DNA from 4 places in the Kitasatospora sp. NPDC058184 genome. Region 1 is predicted to be linked to each of the others. Evidence: riboswitches for the same ligand, from Rfam matches in the RefSeq annotation. Region 1 holds a riboswitch; each other region holds the start of a gene.
What was found. Region 1 has a riboswitch for cobalamin ahead of ACFVXH_RS18005 (CoA-acylating methylmalonate-semialdehyde dehydrogenase). Riboswitches for the same ligand answer to the same signal wherever they lie in the genome.
Positions count from the first base shown of each region.

Region 2: another riboswitch for cobalamin. It lies ahead of ACFVXH_RS09870 (iron ABC transporter permease); the one in region 1 lies ahead of ACFVXH_RS18005 (CoA-acylating methylmalonate-semialdehyde dehydrogenase).
Region 3: another riboswitch for cobalamin. It lies ahead of ACFVXH_RS09725 (ribonucleoside-diphosphate reductase subunit alpha); the one in region 1 lies ahead of ACFVXH_RS18005 (CoA-acylating methylmalonate-semialdehyde dehydrogenase).
Region 4: another riboswitch for cobalamin. It lies ahead of ACFVXH_RS20415 (cobalamin biosynthesis protein); the one in region 1 lies ahead of ACFVXH_RS18005 (CoA-acylating methylmalonate-semialdehyde dehydrogenase).

Region 1 is NZ_JBHVVE010000008.1:226,886-231,069, reverse strand. Features, by position in the region: gene ACFVXH_RS18005 (CoA-acylating methylmalonate-semialdehyde dehydrogenase) at 1-1,426, opposite strand, end outside; cobalamin riboswitch at 1,636-1,827, opposite strand; gene ACFVXH_RS18000 (alcohol dehydrogenase catalytic domain-containing protein) at 1,967-3,010, opposite strand; tRNA gene ACFVXH_RS17995 (tRNA-Cys) at 3,128-3,198, opposite strand; gene ACFVXH_RS17990 (hypothetical protein) at 3,405-4,184, shown strand, end outside.
Region 2 is NZ_JBHVVE010000004.1:279,722-283,905, forward strand. Features, by position in the region: gene ACFVXH_RS09860 (ABC transporter substrate-binding protein) at 1-809, opposite strand, end outside; gene ACFVXH_RS09865 (ABC transporter ATP-binding protein) at 826-1,629, opposite strand; gene ACFVXH_RS09870 (iron ABC transporter permease) at 1,626-2,705, opposite strand; cobalamin riboswitch at 2,828-2,953, opposite strand; gene sodN (superoxide dismutase, Ni) at 3,035-3,430, opposite strand; gene sodX (nickel-type superoxide dismutase maturation protease) at 3,707-4,069, shown strand; gene ACFVXH_RS09885 (CGNR zinc finger domain-containing protein) at 4,077-4,184, opposite strand, start outside.
Region 3 is NZ_JBHVVE010000004.1:246,139-250,322, reverse strand. Features, by position in the region: gene ACFVXH_RS09730 (glycosyltransferase family 39 protein) at 1-1,588, shown strand, start outside; cobalamin riboswitch at 1,661-1,795, shown strand; gene ACFVXH_RS09725 (ribonucleoside-diphosphate reductase subunit alpha) at 1,988-4,184, shown strand, end outside.
Region 4 is NZ_JBHVVE010000010.1:62,679-66,862, reverse strand. Features, by position in the region: gene ACFVXH_RS20420 (cobyric acid synthase) at 1-1,396, opposite strand, end outside; gene ACFVXH_RS20415 (cobalamin biosynthesis protein) at 1,393-2,406, opposite strand; cobalamin riboswitch at 2,514-2,647, opposite strand; gene ACFVXH_RS20410 (alpha/beta hydrolase family protein) at 2,972-4,078, shown strand.

The sequences.
Region 1 (4,184 bases):
TGCGGGTGTAGAAGCGGATCGAGTCCGGCCCGTGCTGGTTGAGGTCCCCGAACGCGGAGCGCTTCCAGCCGCCGAAGGTGTGGTAGGCGATCGGCACCGGGATCGGCACGTTGACCCCGACCATGCCGGTGTTCACCCGGCGGGCGAAGTCCCGGGCAGTGTCGCCGTCCCGGGTGTAGATGGCCACCCCGTTGCCGAACTCGTGCTCGCTGGGCAGCCGCAGCGCCTCCTCGTAGTCGGCGGCACGCACCACGGTGAGCACCGGGCCGAAGATCTCCTCCCGGTAGATCCGCATGCCGGGCGTGACCCGGTCGAACAGCGAGGCCCCGAGGAAGTAGCCGTCCTCGTGCCCCGCCAGCCGGAAGTCCCGTCCGTCGACGACGAGTTCGGCGCCCTCCTCGACCCCGAGGTCCAGGTAGCCGCGCACCCGCGCCAGCGCGTCGGCGCCGACCAGCGGGCCGAAGTCCGCCGCCGGGTCGTCCGAGCGCCCGACCTTGAGCGCGCCGATCCGCTCGACCAGCTTCGCCACCAGGGCGTCCGCCGTCGCCTCCCCCACCGGAACGGCCACCGAGATCGCCATGCAGCGCTCCCCGGCCGAGCCGTACCCGGCCCCGATCAGCGCGTCCGCCGCCTGGTCGAGGTCGGCGTCCGGCATCACGATCAGGTGGTTCTTGGCCCCGCCGAAGCACTGCGCCCGCTTCCCGTGCGCGGCGGCGGTGGCGTACACGTACTGGGCGACCGGCGTGGAGCCGACGAAGCCGAGCGCCTGGACCCGCGGGTCCTCCAGCAGGGTGTCCACGGCCTCCTTGTCGCCGTTGACGACGTTGAGCACGCCCGGCGGCAGCCCGGCCTCCAGGAACAGCTCGGCCAGCCGCAGCGGCACCGAGGGGTCGCGCTCCGAGGGCTTGAGCACGAAGGCGTTTCCGCAGGCCAGCGCGGGCGCGGCCTTCCAGAGCGGGATCATCGCCGGGAAGTTGAACGGCGTGATGCCCGCGACCACGCCGAGCGGCTGGCGCATCGAGTACACGTCGATGCCCGTCCCGGCGTTGTCGCTGAACTCGCCCTTCAGCAGGTGCGGGATACCGGCGGCGAACTCCACGACCTCCAGGCCGCGTTGGATGTCGCCGTGGGCGTCGGCCACGGTCTTGCCGTGCTCGGCGGAGAGCAGCCGGGCCAGCTCGTCCTTCTCCTGCTCGACGAGCTGGAGGAAGCGCAGCAGGACACGGGCCCGCCGCTGCGGGTTCCAGGCGGCCCACGCGGGCTGGGCCTGCTCGGCGTCGGCGATCACCGCCTCGACCTCGGCGCGGCTCGCCAGGGGCACCCGGGCCTGCACCCGGCCGGTGTTGGGGTCGTACACGTCGCCGAAGCGGCCGGAGGTGCCGGCCGTGGGCTTGCCGGCGATGAAGTGGGTCAGTTCTCGGACCATCGGTTCCTACTCTCGACAGGGGTGGGGAGAGGAGGAATGGAGGCCGCCGCCGGTTGGCGGGCGCACGGTGGTGCGCCCCTCGGCACGGGCGTACGGCGGTGTGACGGTACGTCAGGACGCGGGCGCCCCGGCGGTCGTCGGCACGGGACAGCCAGGCGCGGTGGAACGGAAGCAGCCCGGAGTCATGTGTGTCGTCTCCATCCTCGTGGAAAACACGAACCACCCGCGGCCGGTATCCTGACTCCCGGATCACCGCACGCCCTCAGGCCTTCCCGGCTGGCTGCCAGTGGCCGTCATCTGCGAGGACGGACTCCCCGGTCACAGTGGCGGGACCGTGCCGGACTCACACCGGCTTCCCTGACACCGCGGACCTGCCGTCGACCATATAGTTGGACGTCCTAGTAAGTCCAGGGGTACGCGCCCGCGCCGCGCCACCGGAGGGCCGCTCACCCCCGTCCACCTGCCCGGACACGCCGGGAGCCGGCCCCGAGGGGCCGGCTCCGATGGTCGGCTCCGATGGTCGGCTCCGAGGGCCGCCGCTCAGCGGCCGGTGGTGACGACCATGCGGAAGCGGGCCCGATTGGCGGCCATCTTCTCCACCGCCGCCGCGGTCCGCTCCAGCGGCACCTCCTCGACCCAGGCCCGCACCCCCGTCTGCGCCGCGAAGCGCAGCGTGTCCTGGGTGTCGACCGCGATGCCCGAGGAGTGCGCGTAGACCTTCCGGTCGCCCTGGATCAGCTGCAGGGCGCTCAGCTGCAGCGGCTCCGCCGGGAGTCCGACCATGACGAGCTCGCCCCGGCGGGTGATCCCGTCGATCGTCGCCACCACGGCGGGCGCGTTGGTGACGGTGGACAGGACCACCTTCGCGCCCCCCAACCGCCGTAGGGCCTCGGCGACATCGCCCGCGGTGCTGTCGATGTAGTGGGCGGCGCCGAGCCGGAGCGCGAGCGGCCCCTTCTCCTGGCCGCGGGCGATGGCGACGGTGCGGAAGCCCATCTTCTCGGCGAACTGGACGCCCAGGTGGCCGAGTCCGCCGATCCCCAGGATGGCGACGGTGTCCCCGGGCCGTGCGGCGGAGCGGCGCAGGGCGTTGAAGACCGTCACCCCCGCGCAGGCCAGCGGCGCCGCCTCGACCGCCGTGAGCTCGTCCGGGATCGCCGCCAGGGCCACGGCCGGGACGACGACGGAGTCGGCGAACCCGCCCGGATAGGCGACGCCGGGGATCTCGACCCGCGCGCAGTGCAGGCCGTCGCCCGCCCGGCACGCGTCGCAGTGCCCGCAGCTGCCGCCGTACCAGCCGACCGCGACCCGGTCGCCGACCCGCCAGCCCTCCACGCCTTCGCCGAGGGCGTCGACGCGGCCGGCGATCTCATGCCCCGCGGTGATCGGGAAGGTGCTGCCGGGCAGCAGGCCGCCGGCGATGAGCAGGTCGGAGTGGCAGACCCCGCACGCCTCCACGGTGATCCGCACGGCTCCCGGACCGGGTTCCCGCGAGGGGACCTCGACCAGTTCGGGGGCCGCACCCGGCCCCGCGACCCGGACGGCGCGCAGCGCGGCGGCCGAGCCGCTGGGGGAGGTGGACATGAGCGTTCCCTTCGCCGGGTGATGTGCCCCGGAGCCCCAGGTGACCGCACCGCTCGTCCTGTTCCGGGCGCGCCTTTCGACACGGGTCGAAATGTCTCGAAAGAACTCGGAAGTAAAAGGTGGAGATAGGAATCGAACCCATCTGAACGGCCCTGCAAGCCGCCGCCTAGCCACTCGGCCACTCCACCCCGACAACGGTGCAAACATTACACGCACATGAACACGGACCCTGACCAGAATTCCCTGGGAACGACGATGTTTCACCCCATGGGGCTCTTAGTGCGTCTAGTGTTATTTCTCTCGACATGGCGCCGGTAGGGTCCGACGAGCCAGCGCGTAAAAGACCGGGTGCGCTAGCCTGTGCCGATATCTCCGACCCGATGGGATTTCACTGATGGCCGTTGAGGAATCACGGTTCACCCATACCGCGGAGCCGCTCTGCGGAACCGCCGCGAACCGCTGCCAGTACAAGAACCTGCCCCTGCGCGACCTTCCCCCACTCGGCGTCGTGCGCCGCGCCAGGATCGCCCGCGAGGGCCTGCGCGAGCGCCGCGCCGACATTCCGGCGCCCGGCCGGCCCTCCCGGTTCGCCGAGGGGGACTGGGTCCGGGTGAAGGACGAGGCCGCGGTGCGCGCCACCCTCGACGACAAGGACCGCCACCGCGGCCTGTGGTTCACCGGCAGCCAGTGGTCGTTCTGCGGCGGCGTCTACCAGGTCGAGCGCATCGTGCGCCGCATGATCGACGACCACTACCGGGTGCGGCGCCTGTCGGGCACCGTCGCCCTGGCCGGCGCGACCTGCCACGGCGCCGACGGCACCCAGGGCTGCGGGCTGGACTGCGCCCTGCTGTTCCGCGACGAATGGCTGGAGCCCGCGCCCGCGCCGGTCCCCGCCCCCCGGCCCGTCGCCCTGTGGGCGACCGTACGCGGCCTCGCGGAGATCCGCGCGACCCTCGACCCCGACGGGCGCCTGCACGGCGTCCCCTTCCAGCCGGGGATGGAACACCACACCGGCACCCGTCACAGCGCCCTCGAACTGCGCCACCGGTCCCTCGCCTGGTGGCAACACCCCACCGGGGGGCGCTGGTTCATCCTCGACGGCCTGCGCTGCGGTGGCGAGCCGCTCGCCACCGGCTGCGACCGGCGGTGCGCCCTGCTCTGGCACGAGTCCTGG
Region 2 (4,184 bases), on a different contig from region 1:
TAGTCGTTGATCACGATCACCTCGGGGTCGCGCTGCACCACGCTCTCCCAGCCGGCCGTGACCCAGCTGTCGGCGAGGTCGCCCATGATGTTGGTCCCGCCGGCCTTGGCGATGATCTCGTTGGCGGCGGCGAACTTCCCGGCGGTGTACGGCTTGTCCTGCCCGCTGTCGTACAGGAAGACGGAGGGGCGGCGCTCGGGCTGCGGGACGGCGGCGATCCGCGCCTTGAAGTCCGCGATCAGCTGGTCGGAGCGGTCCTTGACGTCGAAGATCTCGCCGAGGTTGGCCAGGTCGGTGTAGAGCGCCTCCAGCGGGTCCATCACGCCGCGCTCGGTGCCCTTGCCGCTGCGGCAGGACTCGCTGAGCACGTACGAGTCGACGCCGAGCGCCTTGAAGGCCTGCGGGGTGACGCCGCTGCCCTCGTCGAAGCCGTAGTGCCAGCCGGCGAAGACCAGGTCGGCCTTGGCGTCCAGCGCGATCTCCTTGGTGAGGATCTTCTTGGAGAGCCAGGTGGTCTGCTGGTAGCCGTCCTTCCAGGCGACCTGGTCGATCTTCCCCTTGTCGTCGGGCATCACGTAGCCGGCCATCCGGTCGGCGAGGCCGAGCGAGAGCATCAGTTCGGTGATGTTGACGTCGTTGGTCACCACCCGGGCGGGCTTCTGCGCGAAGGTGAGCTTCTCCCCGCAGTTGTCCACCGTCACGGGGTAGTGGGCGGAGGCGGTGGCGGCCTCCTTCGGGGCGATCTCGGCGCCGCAGCCGACGAGTCCGAGGGCGAGCAGGGCGGTGGCGGCAACGGCCTTGGTGCGCACGGGAGTTCCTTGGGGGTCAGGGGAGGCGGTCGAAGAGCAGCTGGAGGGCGCCGGTCTCCGGGTGGCGCACCGGGGTGCCCCGGACGCCGAACACCTCGGCCAGCAGGGCGGGTCGGAGCACCTCGTCGGGCGGCCCGGAGGCGACGATCCGGCCGTCCCGCAGGACGTACAGCAGGTCGCAGTGGCCCGCCGCCAGGTTGAGGTCGTGCAGCGCGGTGAGCACCGTCGGACCGGCCTCGCGGGCGAGCGCCAGCACCTCCAACTGGTGCGCGATGTCGAGGTGGTTGGTGGGTTCGTCGAGCACCAGCAGGCGCGGTTCCTGGACCAGCGCGCGGGCGAACAGCACCCGCTGCTTCTCGCCCCCGGACAGGCTCAGGAAGCCCCGCTCGGCGAGGTGCCCGGCCCGGACCTTGCGCAGCGCCTCGGCGCAGCGCCGCTCGTCCCCGTCGACTTGGGCGCCGAAGCCGCGGCGGTGCGGCAGCCGGCCCATGGCGACCACCTCGGCGACGGTGAAGTCGAACTCGGCGGAGTGCTCCTGGGTCAGCGCGGCCACCCGGCGGGCGCTCTCGCGGGCGGTGAGGGCGTGCAGGTCGTCGCCGGCCAGCCGGACCACGCCGCCGGCCGGCTTCAGCACCCGGTAGACGCAGCGCAGCAGGGTCGACTTGCCGCTGCCGTTGGGGCCGATCAGGCCGACCACCTGTCCGGCGGCGGCCGCCAGGCTCACCTCGTGGACCAGCCGGGTGCCGGCCAGCTCCACCGAGACGCCGTCGACGGCGAGGTCCTGGGCGTGCACCGGGGTCGGGTCGGTCGTCGCGGTCACCGGGCACCTCCGAAGGCCTGGCCGCGGCGGCGCATCATCACCAGGAAGGCGGGCACGCCGAGCACCGCGGTGAACACCCCGACGGGCAGTTCGGCGGGCGCCAGCAGGGTGCGCGAGGCGATGTCCACCCAGACCAGCAGCAGCGCCCCGGCGAGCGGCGCGACCACCAGCACCCGGCGGTGCCCGGCGCCGACCAGCATCCGCGCCAGGTGCGGCATCAGCAGCCCGACGAAGCCGATCGCTCCGCTGACCGCGACCACGGTGCCGGTGACGGCGGCGGTCACCACGAACAGCTCGCGGCGCAGCCGGTCCGGGTCCACGCCGAGCGAGGCGGAGGTCTCGTCGCCCATCGCGAGCGCGTCCAGCCGCCCGGCGGTGCAGGCCAGGTAGGCGAGCCCGGCCAGCACGGTGACGGCGGCGATCGGCACCTTGCCCCAGGTGGCGCCGCCGAGGCTGCCGAGCAGCCACATCATGACGTCCCGGGCGGCCTCGCCGCGGTCGGCGGCGAAGACCATCAGGGTGGTGGCGGCGGAGAAGCCGTAGGACAGCGCGGTGCCGGTGAGCACCAGCCGCAGCGGGGTGAGCCCGTACGCGGTGCGGGCCGCGACGTAGACCAGGGTCATGGCGGCCAGCGCGGAGCCGAAGGCGGAGGCGGAGATCGCCCACACCCCGAGCGAGGCGAAGGCGCCGAACAGCATCACGGCGTTGGCGCCGACGGCCGCGCCGGAGGAGATGCCGAGCACGAAGGGGTCCGCCAGCGCGTTGCGCACCAGGGCCTGGACGGCGACCCCGCAGGCGGCCAGCCCGGCGCCGACCACGGCGGCCAGCACGGTGCGCGGCAGCCGGATCTCCCAGACGATCGCGTACGCGGCCGCCTCGTCCGCGTCCAGCCGGCCGCCCGTCAGCCCGGCGCCCAGGAGCCGCAGCACCCGGGGCAGGCCGAGCCCGGAGGAGCCGAGGGCGACCCCGCAGACCAGGGAGAGCAGCAGGGCGGCGGCGAGTCCGGCGGCGAGCGGGACGACGGGTATTCGGCGAGCGGGCGGGCCGACTGCACGGTTGACGGGTGCGCGGTTCACGGGTGCGCCTTGCCTCGGGCCGGGAGCGCGCCGGGGCGGGCGCGGGCCGGGGGCGTGCCGGGGCGCCGTTCCCCTCGCAGTCCGCGGCGAGTTGTCGGGAGGTCGGCGGCCGAGGGCGATCGGGCTGGCGCGGCCGTACGGGCGGGTACGGGCCGTGCTCACCGTTGCGGGTCAGCGCCGGATTCGCACCGGACTTCCCCCTCGGACGCCCTGGCAGCATAACAGCCACTCAGGGCAGGCAACCCTTACCGAGCCGGGTCGGACGTGAACGCACGACCGCCCCCGTCCGGCGGTGCGGACGGGGGCGGTCGGGTGGCGACGCGTCAGGCTCAGGCCTGCTTGGTCTCCCAGAAGATTTTGTCGACCTGGGCGATCAGGTCGAGCAGGGCCTGGCCGGTGGCCGGGTCCGTGGACGCCTTGGCGGCCGAGGCGGCCTTCAGGGTGTCGTTGATCAGCTGGTGCAGCTGCGGGTACTTCTCGAAGTGCGGGGCCTTGAAGTAGTCGCTCCACAGCACCGAGATGTGGTGCTTGACGGCCTCGGCGCGCTGCTCCTTGATGATGACGGCGCGGGCGCGGAAGTGCGGGTCCTCGTTGGCCTGGTACTTCTCCTGGGTGGCCTTGACCGACTCGGCCTCCAGCTTGGCCTGCGCGGGGTCGTAGACGCCGCAGGGCAGGTCGCAGTGGGCGTGGACGGTGGCGCGCGGTGCAAACAGACGAGAGAACATGGGAGTCCTTCCTTAGATCGTCTTCCCGCGCCCGAGATTACCCTTCCGCCCTCCCGGTTTCGCGATCGGGCGGTGGGCCTAGGGCGAAAGACGGACCGGGAACCGGCGCAATCCGGACATCGGACGGACGGCGGTCCGTACGGCAGACTGGGGGCGCGAGCGGGGGCGGGAGGAGGAGTCGTGGCGCGGAGCACGCGAGCGGAGGGCGCCGGGGCGGGGGAGCGCGGCCCGGGCGGCGCGCTGCCGTTCGGGCTGGTCGACGTGGCGGGGCCGTCGATGGTCCCGACCCTGCGCGAGGGCGACCGGCTGCTGGTCCGCTACGGCGCGCCGATCCGGCCCGGCGCGGTGGTGGTCTTCCGGCACCCCTTCCAGCAGGACCTGCTGGTGGTGAAGCGGGCCGCCGAGCGCCGGGCCACGGGCTGGTGGCTGCTCTCCGACAACCGCCCGGTGGACAGCGACAGCCGCAGCTACGGCGCCGTCCCGGACGAGCTGGTGCTCGGCCGGGTGCTGCTGCGGCTGCGCCCGAGCCCGGTCTGGCTGGCGCCGGGGCGCCGGCTGGAGCGGCTGCTGCTCACCCCGCGGCTGGCCCGGGTGCCGGGCCTGGCCCGCCGGCTCGGCGCCTGGGTCGAGGAGGTCTAGCGGGCCGCTACGCCCGGGCCGCCGCCTCCGCCTCCAGGCGCTTGCGGGCCCGGTAGGCGGCCACGTTGGCGCGGGTCGCGCAGCGGTCCGAGCAGTAGCGGCGGGAGCGGTTGGT
Region 3 (4,184 bases), on a different contig from region 1:
CCCCGACGGTCCGCGCCCCGCCGTAACGGTCGACAACCCCGACGGCGTCGAGCTGGCCCCGTACACCATCCCGCAGGTCCCCGCGATCGGCTGGGACCCGGGCACCAGCCCCCGGCGCCGGTGGATCGCCCGCGGCCTGCTGGGCGCCGTCCTCACCGTCCAGGCCGCCCTCTCGCTGCGCCTGCTGGCCGCCGCGCACCCCGACGAGGCCGCCGCCATGGTCGCCGGCCGCCAGCAGCTGGCCCACCTGCTGCACGGCACCCCGGTCACCACCGACCTGGTCGACCGGGTGCACGGCTCGCCCTGGCTCTACCCGCCGCTGGCCGGCGCCGCCGCCGACGCCAACGGCATCTGGGGCACCCGGCTGCTCAGCCTCGGCTTCGCACTGCTCACCACGGTCCTGCTGTACTCGCTGACCCGGCGGCTGTTCAACGAGCGGGTCGCCATCTGCGCCATCGCCGGGTACGCCGTCCTCCAGTCCACCGTCGTGGTCGGCTTCTACGCCGCGCCCGAGTCCCTCGCCGTCCTGCTGGTCGCCCTCTCGGCCTGGACCACGGTGTTCACCGCAGGCCGCCATCCGGCCCTGGCCCTGCTCGCCGCCCCGCCCACGGCGCTGGCCTGCGCCACGGCCTACTCCGCGGCCTTCGCCGTCCCCGCCCTGGTGGCCCTCGCCTTCGCCTGCGCCCGGCCGTACCACCGGGTGGGCCCGGCCGCCCTGCGCTCACTGCTGACGGCCCTCGGCACCCTCGTCCTACTGCTCCCGTACGGCACCCTCGGCAAGGTCGCCGGGTGGTCGCCCTCGCGCGGCAACGCCCCCGGCTCGGCCGGCTCGGTCCTGCTCGGCACGCTCCAGTGGGCCGGCCTGTTCACCGTCCTCGCGGTGGCCGGCACCATCGCCTACGCGCGCCGCGAACAGATGCCCGAGCACGACGCGCCGGAGAAGGAGCCCCTCCCCACCACCCGGGGCCGGCGCGCCCTGCTCGGGGCCGTCCTGACCGCCACCGCCCTGCTGGTCCCCGCCGCCCACCTGTGGACCGGCACCTCCGGCGCGCTGTTCCGCCACCTCGGCTACGGCATGCTGCTGGCCGCCCCGCTCGCCGGGGTCGGCCTGACCCGGCTGGTCGGCGCCCACTTCCGCCACCCCCAGCTCGGCATCCTGGTCTGGGTCGCCCTGCTCGCCCTCGGCCTGGAGCAGTCCGCGCTGCGCTACCAGAACGGCCCCGACTCCGGCCGCCTGCTGGCCGTCCTGCGGGTCCACACGGAGCCCCAGGGCCGCTACCTCACCGAGGTCGACGGACTCGCCGAGTACTACCTCGGCGGCGTCTCCAAGCCCGAGCAGTGGGTCTCCGCGCGCGCCGGCACCGACTACCGCGACGGGGCCGGGGTCGAGCACCACGGCGACGACGGCAGCGTCGCCGCGATCCGGGACGGCTGGTTCACCATGGTCGTCCTCGACAGCACCGCGCCGAGGGCCACCGACCGGGCCCTGGGCGAGGCCCTGGGCGCCGCCGGACACTACCGGCTGGTCGCCCAATTCACCTCGCCGACCGGCGATTCGAGCACGTACAAGGTCTATCTGAAGCACTGACCGGCCGCCCGGCCCACGCACATCCGCGACACGACAGGCACAACATATGGTGCCGCCGCAGTCCGGCGGCACAACATGTATGCTCGCTTCTGCTGTCGATGCAGGGGAACCCGGTGCGAATCCGGGACTGCCCCGCAGCGGTGAGCGGGCGGCTCCAGCAGCCGCACCCCGCGAGTCCGAGTACCTGCCGACGGCGTGCGCCACGGCCCTCCCGCAGAGGCCGCGCCGGCACCAGCAGTACCCCTCCGGGCCTCGCGGGCGGGCCGGGGAGTCACCTCGCGCGACGCTTTTTTGCGTTCGCGCCGTGCTCCCCTGCCCAGATCGGCCCGGTGGCCCCCCGAGCACCGCCGCCGATCGCCGCCAGGAGAGAGCGCCTTGACCACCGCTGCCTCAGCCACCCTGCCCGCCCAGGGCTCCGGTACCGCCTTCACCGACCCGACGGTCTCCGACCCCGGGGGCGCGCTGCTGCGGCTGCTCACCGACCGCAGCACCGACCTCACCGAGGTCGACCCCGGCCATGTCGCCGCCGCCGCGCTGCGCGGCCGCCACGCCGGCTCGGACTTCGCCGAGCTGCGCGGGCTGGCCGTGGACGCCGCCGCGTCGATGATCGCCGAGGACCCCCAGTACTCGAAGCTGGCCGCCCGCCTGCTCGCGCTGGAGATCGTCGACGAGGCGAACAGCCAGGGCTCGGTGTCCTTCTCCGCCTCGATCGCCGTCGGCCACACCGAGGGCCTGATCGGCGACACCACCGCGGACTTCGTCGCCAAGCACGCCGCCGCCCTGGACGCGCTGATCGACACCGCCGGCGACGACCGCTTCGAGTACTTCGGCCTGCGCACCGTGCAGTCCCGCTACCTGCTGCGCCACCCGATCACCCGCAAGGTGATCGAGACCCCGCAGCACTTCCTGCTCCGCGTCGCCTGCGGCCTGGCGGTCGGCGACTCCGAGCAGTCGGTGCGCGAGGTGGCCGAGCTGTACGGCCTGATGAGCCGCCTGGAGTACCTGACCTCCTCGCCGACGCTCTTCAACTCCGGCACCCGGCACCCGCAGATGTCGAGCTGCTACCTGCTCGACTCGCCGCTGGACAACCTGGACTCGATCTACAACCGCTACGCGCAGATCGCCCGCCTGTCCAAGCACGCCGGCGGCATCGGCCTGTCCTACTCGCGCATCCGCTCGCGCGGCAGCCTGATCCGCGGCACCAACGGCAAGTCCAACGGCATCGTGCCGTTCCTGCGCACCCTCGACTCCTCGGTCGCCGCCGTCAACCAGGGCGGCCGCCGCAAGGGCGCGGCCTGCGTCTACCTGGAGACCTGGCACGCCGACATCGAGGAGTTCCTGGAGCTCCGCGACAACACCGGCGAAGAGGCCCGCCGCACCCACAACCTCAACCTGGCGCACTGGATCCCGGACGAGTTCATGCGCCGGGTCAACGCCAACCAGGACTGGTCGCTGTTCTCCCCGGCCGACGTGCCGGAGCTGGTCGACCTGTGGGGCGCCGACTTCGACGAGGCCTACCGCAAGGCCGAGCTGGCCGGCAAGGCCGTCCGCACCATCCCGGCGCAGACCCTGTACGCCCGCATGATGCGCACCCTGGCGCAGACCGGCAACGGCTGGATGACCTTCAAGGACGCCTCCAACCGCGCCGCCAACCAGACCGCCCTGCCGGGCCGCACCGTGCACTCCTCCAACCTGTGCACGGAGATCCTGGAGGTCACGGACGACTCCGAGACCGCCGTCTGCAACCTCGGCTCGGTCAACCTCGGCGCCCACGTGGCCCCCGGTGCCACGGTCGACGACCTGCTCGGCGCCATGGACTGGGAGCGCCTCGACGCCACCGTCCGCACGGCCGTGACGTTCCTCGACCGCGTGGTGGACATCAACTTCTACCCGACCACCGAGGCCGGCACCTCCAACTCCCGCTGGCGGCCGGTCGGCCTCGGCGTGATGGGCCTCCAGGACGTCTTCTTCAAGCTGCGGATCGACTTCGACTCCGCCGAGGCCGCCCGCCTGTCCACGCTGATCGCCGAGCGCATCATGCTCACCGCGTACGAGCGCTCCGCCGACCTGGCCGAGCAGCTCGGCCGCCACGAGGCGTACGGCGAGACCCGCGCCGCCCGCGGCGAGCTGCACATCGACCACTTCCCGACGGCCGCCCCGCAGTGGGCCGACCGCTGGACGGCGCTGCGCGCCCGGATCGCCGAGACCGGCCTGCGAAACTCGCTGCTGCTGGCCATCGCGCCGACCGCGACCATCGCGTCCATCGCCGGCGTGTACGAGTGCATCGAGCCGCAGGTGTCCAACCTGTTCAAGCGCGAGACGCTGTCCGGCGAGTTCCTCCAGGTCAACCCGTACCTGGTGCGCGAGCTCAAGGAGCTCGGCGTCTGGGACCAGCAGACCCGCGACGCCCTGCGCGACGCCAACGGCTCCGTCCAGGACCTGAACTGGCTGCCCGCCGGGGTCCGTTCGCTGTACCGGACGGCCTGGGAGCTGCCGCAGCGCGCGCTGATCGACCTGGCCGCGGCCCGCATGCCGTACCTGGACCAGAGCCAGTCCCTGAACCTGTTCATGGCGGCGCCGACCATCGGCAAGCTCA
Region 4 (4,184 bases), on a different contig from region 1:
CCAGCCGGTCCAGCCGGGCCTCGCGCGCCGCGGCGAAGGAGGTGTCCGGCGCCGGGACGAACGCCCGGCCGGACAACTCGGCGACCTCGCGCAGGAGTTCGCGGCGGAACCCGTCGCTCTCCAGCGCGCCGTGCCAGGTCGTGCCCCAGACCGGGCCGACCCGGCAGCCGTCCAGGAAGGGACTGCCCCCCTCCACGGTCACCACCCCGTGGTGGATCTCGTAGCCCTCGACCCGCTGCCCGAACGCCTCGCCGACCGGCCGCGCCAGCACCTTCTCGACGCCGAACCGCACCCGCGTCGGCAGCAGCCCGAGACCGTCGACGGCGCCCGCCTTCGACTCGACCTCGTCCACGATCGAGTGCGCCAGCATCTGGTAGCCGCCGCAGACCCCGAGGACCGGCAGTCCGGCCGCCGCCCGCGCCTTCAGGGCCGGCTCCAGGCCGCGCTCGCGCAGCCAGGCGAGGTCCGCGACGGTGGCCCGGGTACCGGGCAGCACCACCAGGTCGGCGTCGGCCAGCTCCTCCGGCCTGGTCGCCCAGCGGACCAGCACGCCCGGCTCCTGCGCGAGCGCGTCCATGTCGGTGAAGTTGGACAGCCGGGGAAAGCGCACCACGGCCACCCGCAGCACGTCCGCGCCGAGCGGCCCGGGCCCGTCCGCCCGGTCCGCCACGGTGGACAGGTCCAGCGAGTCCTCGGCGTCCAGCCAGAGCCCGGGCAGCATCGGCAGCGTGCCCAGCACCGGACGGCCGGTCAGCTCGTGCAGCATCTCCAGCCCGGGCGCCAGCAGCCGCGCGTCGCCGCGGAACTTGTTGACGAACCAGCCCGCCACGTGCCGCTGGTCCTCCGCCGACAGCAGCGCCAGCGTCCCGTACATCGCCGCGAAGACCCCGCCGCGGTCGATGTCCCCGACCACCACCACCGGCAGGGCGGCGGCCGTGGCCAGGCCCATGTTGGCGATGTCGCGGTCGCGCAGGTTGATCTCGGCGGGCGATCCCGCGCCCTCGCAGACCACCACGTCGTAGCGGCCGCGCAGGTCGGCCAGGCACTCCAGGGCGCGCTCCAGCAGGACGGGCTTGCGCTCGCGGTAGTCCAGCGCGCCGACCTCGGCCACCGGTCGGCCGAGCAGCACCACCTGGCTGCGGCCGTCCGCGCCCGGCTTGAGCAGCACCGGGTTCATCGCCGCCTCCGGCTCCACCCGGGCGGCCTGCGCCTGCATCGCCTGGGCGCGGCCGATCTCGGCGCCGTCGGCGGTGACGAAGGAGTTGAGCGACATGTTCTGCGCCTTGAACGGCGCGACCCGTACGCCCTGGCGGGCGAGCCACCGGCAGATCCCGGCCGTCACCACGCTCTTGCCCGCGTCCGAGGTCGTCCCCGCGACCAGCAGTGCGTTGCTCATGCCCGTCCCCTCTTCTTCAGCAGTGCCCGCAGCAGGACGTGCCCCGCGACCGTCGTACCCAGCGCCAGTGCGCCCACCCGCCGGGAGAGCGCGCAGGCCCGCTCGATGTCGTCCACCGTCACCGGCCGCAGCTCCGCGCCCAGGACAGGCCGGTGCTCCACCCGCTCGCCGTACCGCAGCGTGCCGCCCAGTCGGACGCCCACCGCGCCGGCGAACGCCGATTCGGCCTGGCCCGCGTTCGGGCTCGGGTGCGCGGAGCCGTCGCGCCGCCAGACCCGCCAGGCGGTCCGGGGCTCGGGGGCGGCGGCCACGGTCAGCAGCGCCGTCAGCCGGGCGCCCGGCCAGCCCGCCACGTCGTCCAGCCGGGCCGAGGCCCAGCCGAACCGGGCGTAGCGGGGCGAGCGGTGGCCGACCATGGCGTCCAGGGTGTTCACGGCGCGGAAGGCCAGCAGGCCGGGGGTGCCGGCCAGGGCGCCCCAGGTCAGCGCGTTCACCACGGCGTCGGCGGTGTTCTCGGCCACCGACTCGACCACCGCCCGGGCGATCTGCTGCCCGTCCAGCGCGCTCGGGTCCCGCCCGCACAGGTGCGGCAGCCGCTCCCGGGCGGCGGCGAGGTCGCCGGCGGCCAGCGAGCGGCCGATGGTGCGGGCCTCCCGGGTCAGCGAGGTGCCGCCGAGCACCGTCCAGGTCGCGGCCGCCGCCAGCGCCGCCCGGCCCAGCGGGCGCCGGCCCACCGTACGGTCCAGGGCGAGCGCGCCCGCCGCGACCGCGCCCACGCACAGCGCGGTGTACCCGGCCCCGGCGGCGCGGTCGTCGCGCCACAGCCGCCGCTCCAGCCGGGTCGCGGCGCTGCCGAAGACGGCCACCGGGTGGCCCCGGCGGGGGTCGGCGAAGCGGGCGTCGGCGGCGTAGCCCGCGGCGGCACCGAGTGCGAACACGGCGGCGCGGGCCAGCGGGCGCGAGGCTCGGGTCAGCGGGCGCGGAGCGGGGGAAGGCGCGCGCGGGGTCATCGGCCGCACGGCGGAGGGCAGCTCGGAGTCCGGCCGGGCGGGGCAGCCTGCATCGCGTGCGTGTCCTCACTCAGGGTCCGCGCCCTGGATCGACGTGACGGCGGCGAGAGTCTCCTGGCTTCCGGGTCGAACGCACCCCCGGAGCCTTCCAGCGGCCGTCGACGGCCCGCCGTGGCGATGTTCCGAGCGTGCTCCCCGGTGACAGTGGCGGGACCGCGCCGGACTTCCACCGGCTTCCTCTCCATGCCTCCGTTTGGCCCCAGGATCCCATCACGGGCCCGAACCGGGAGTCAACCGAGGTCACGGAGGGGTTGGTCACACGGGGACGCCGCTGACGCCCTGTCGGATCGCCCGGCGCGGCCCCGCCCCGACCCCCGCCACGGGCACCCCCTGAGTACCGCCCTGAGTACCGCCCTGAGCACCCCGGGAGCGCCCGCCGGGTGACCCGGACGGCCCAGCCCGGTGGCCGCTCGGGCGGAGCGCCGGTGAACTGGGGCTCGAACACCGTCCGGTCCGTGAAGAACGTCCGTGAACGACGTCCGTGAACAACAGAGCGGGGAGCGAGATGCGTTGGGGAACCGCCGCCGTCGTGGCGGCCGCCGCGGTGGGGGCCGCCGTGCTGGTGGTCGGCCGCCGGGCCTCCGAGCGGATGGTCCGTCCGGTGACCGCCGTCCAGGAGTCCGGGCCGGTCCAGGTCCGCGCCCTCGCCGCCGGCCGGGTCACCTTCACCCGCGGCCCCGCGAGCCTGCGCCCCGGCCGCTGGGCGGTGGAGTGGGCGGACGGCGGGCACGCGGTCGTCGAGGAGGTGCTGCACGCCGACGAACAGGGCGTCACCCGTCGGCTGGTCCGCGCCGACCGGGGCACCCTCGTCCCCGGCACCGAGGTCCGCTTCACCCCGCAGGTCCACCTCGGCGACCCCACCGAGGCGCTCGGCCTCGCCTTCTCCGACACCACCGCCGACGGCGAGCTCGGCGCCCTCCCCGCCTGGCGGCTCGACGGCAAGCGCGGCACCTGGGTGATCCTGGTGCACGGCCCCGGCGACGACCGCCGGCAGACCCTCCCGGTGCTCCCCGTCCTCGACCGGCTCGGCCTGCCCGCCCTCGCCGTCACCTACCGCGGCGACCGGGGCGCCCCCGCCTCCCCGGACGGGCTCAGCCACTTCGGCGAGACCGAGTGGCGCGACATCGAGGCGGCGGTACGGCTGGCGCTCGACAGCGGCGCGGGCAAGGTGATCCTGTACGGCTGGTCCGTCGGCGCGACCATCGTGCTGCAGACCGTGGCCCGCTCCGCCTGGTCGCACGCCGTCCGCGGTCTGATCCTCGACTCGCCCGTGCTCGACCTGCCCGCCTCCGCCCGCCGGGACGCCGCTCGGGCCGGCTTCCAGGGCGTCGCCGCCGAGCTCGGCGCCCTCGCCGCCGAGGGCCGCACCGGGGTCGACCTCGCCGACTTCGGCCGCATCGCCGACGGCACCGACCTGCGGGTGCCGACCCTCCTCCTGCACAGCCCCGAGGACCGGATCGCGCCCTTCGGCGCCGCCGAGAAGCTGGCCGCCGCCCGCCGCGACGTGGTGAGCCTCCAGCCCTTCCCCGGCGCCGACCACGCCACCCTCTGGAACACCGCCCCCGACCGCTACACCGAACTCCTCCGCCGCTGGCTCACCCCGCTCCTCTAGGGGCTCAACCACCCCCCCTGTGCGCGAGGGCGTTTTCGGCTGGTCCCCGCCGCTTTTCCCGGTGCGATTCCCCCCGTCCGGGAATGAACGTTCCTCCCATTCCTCC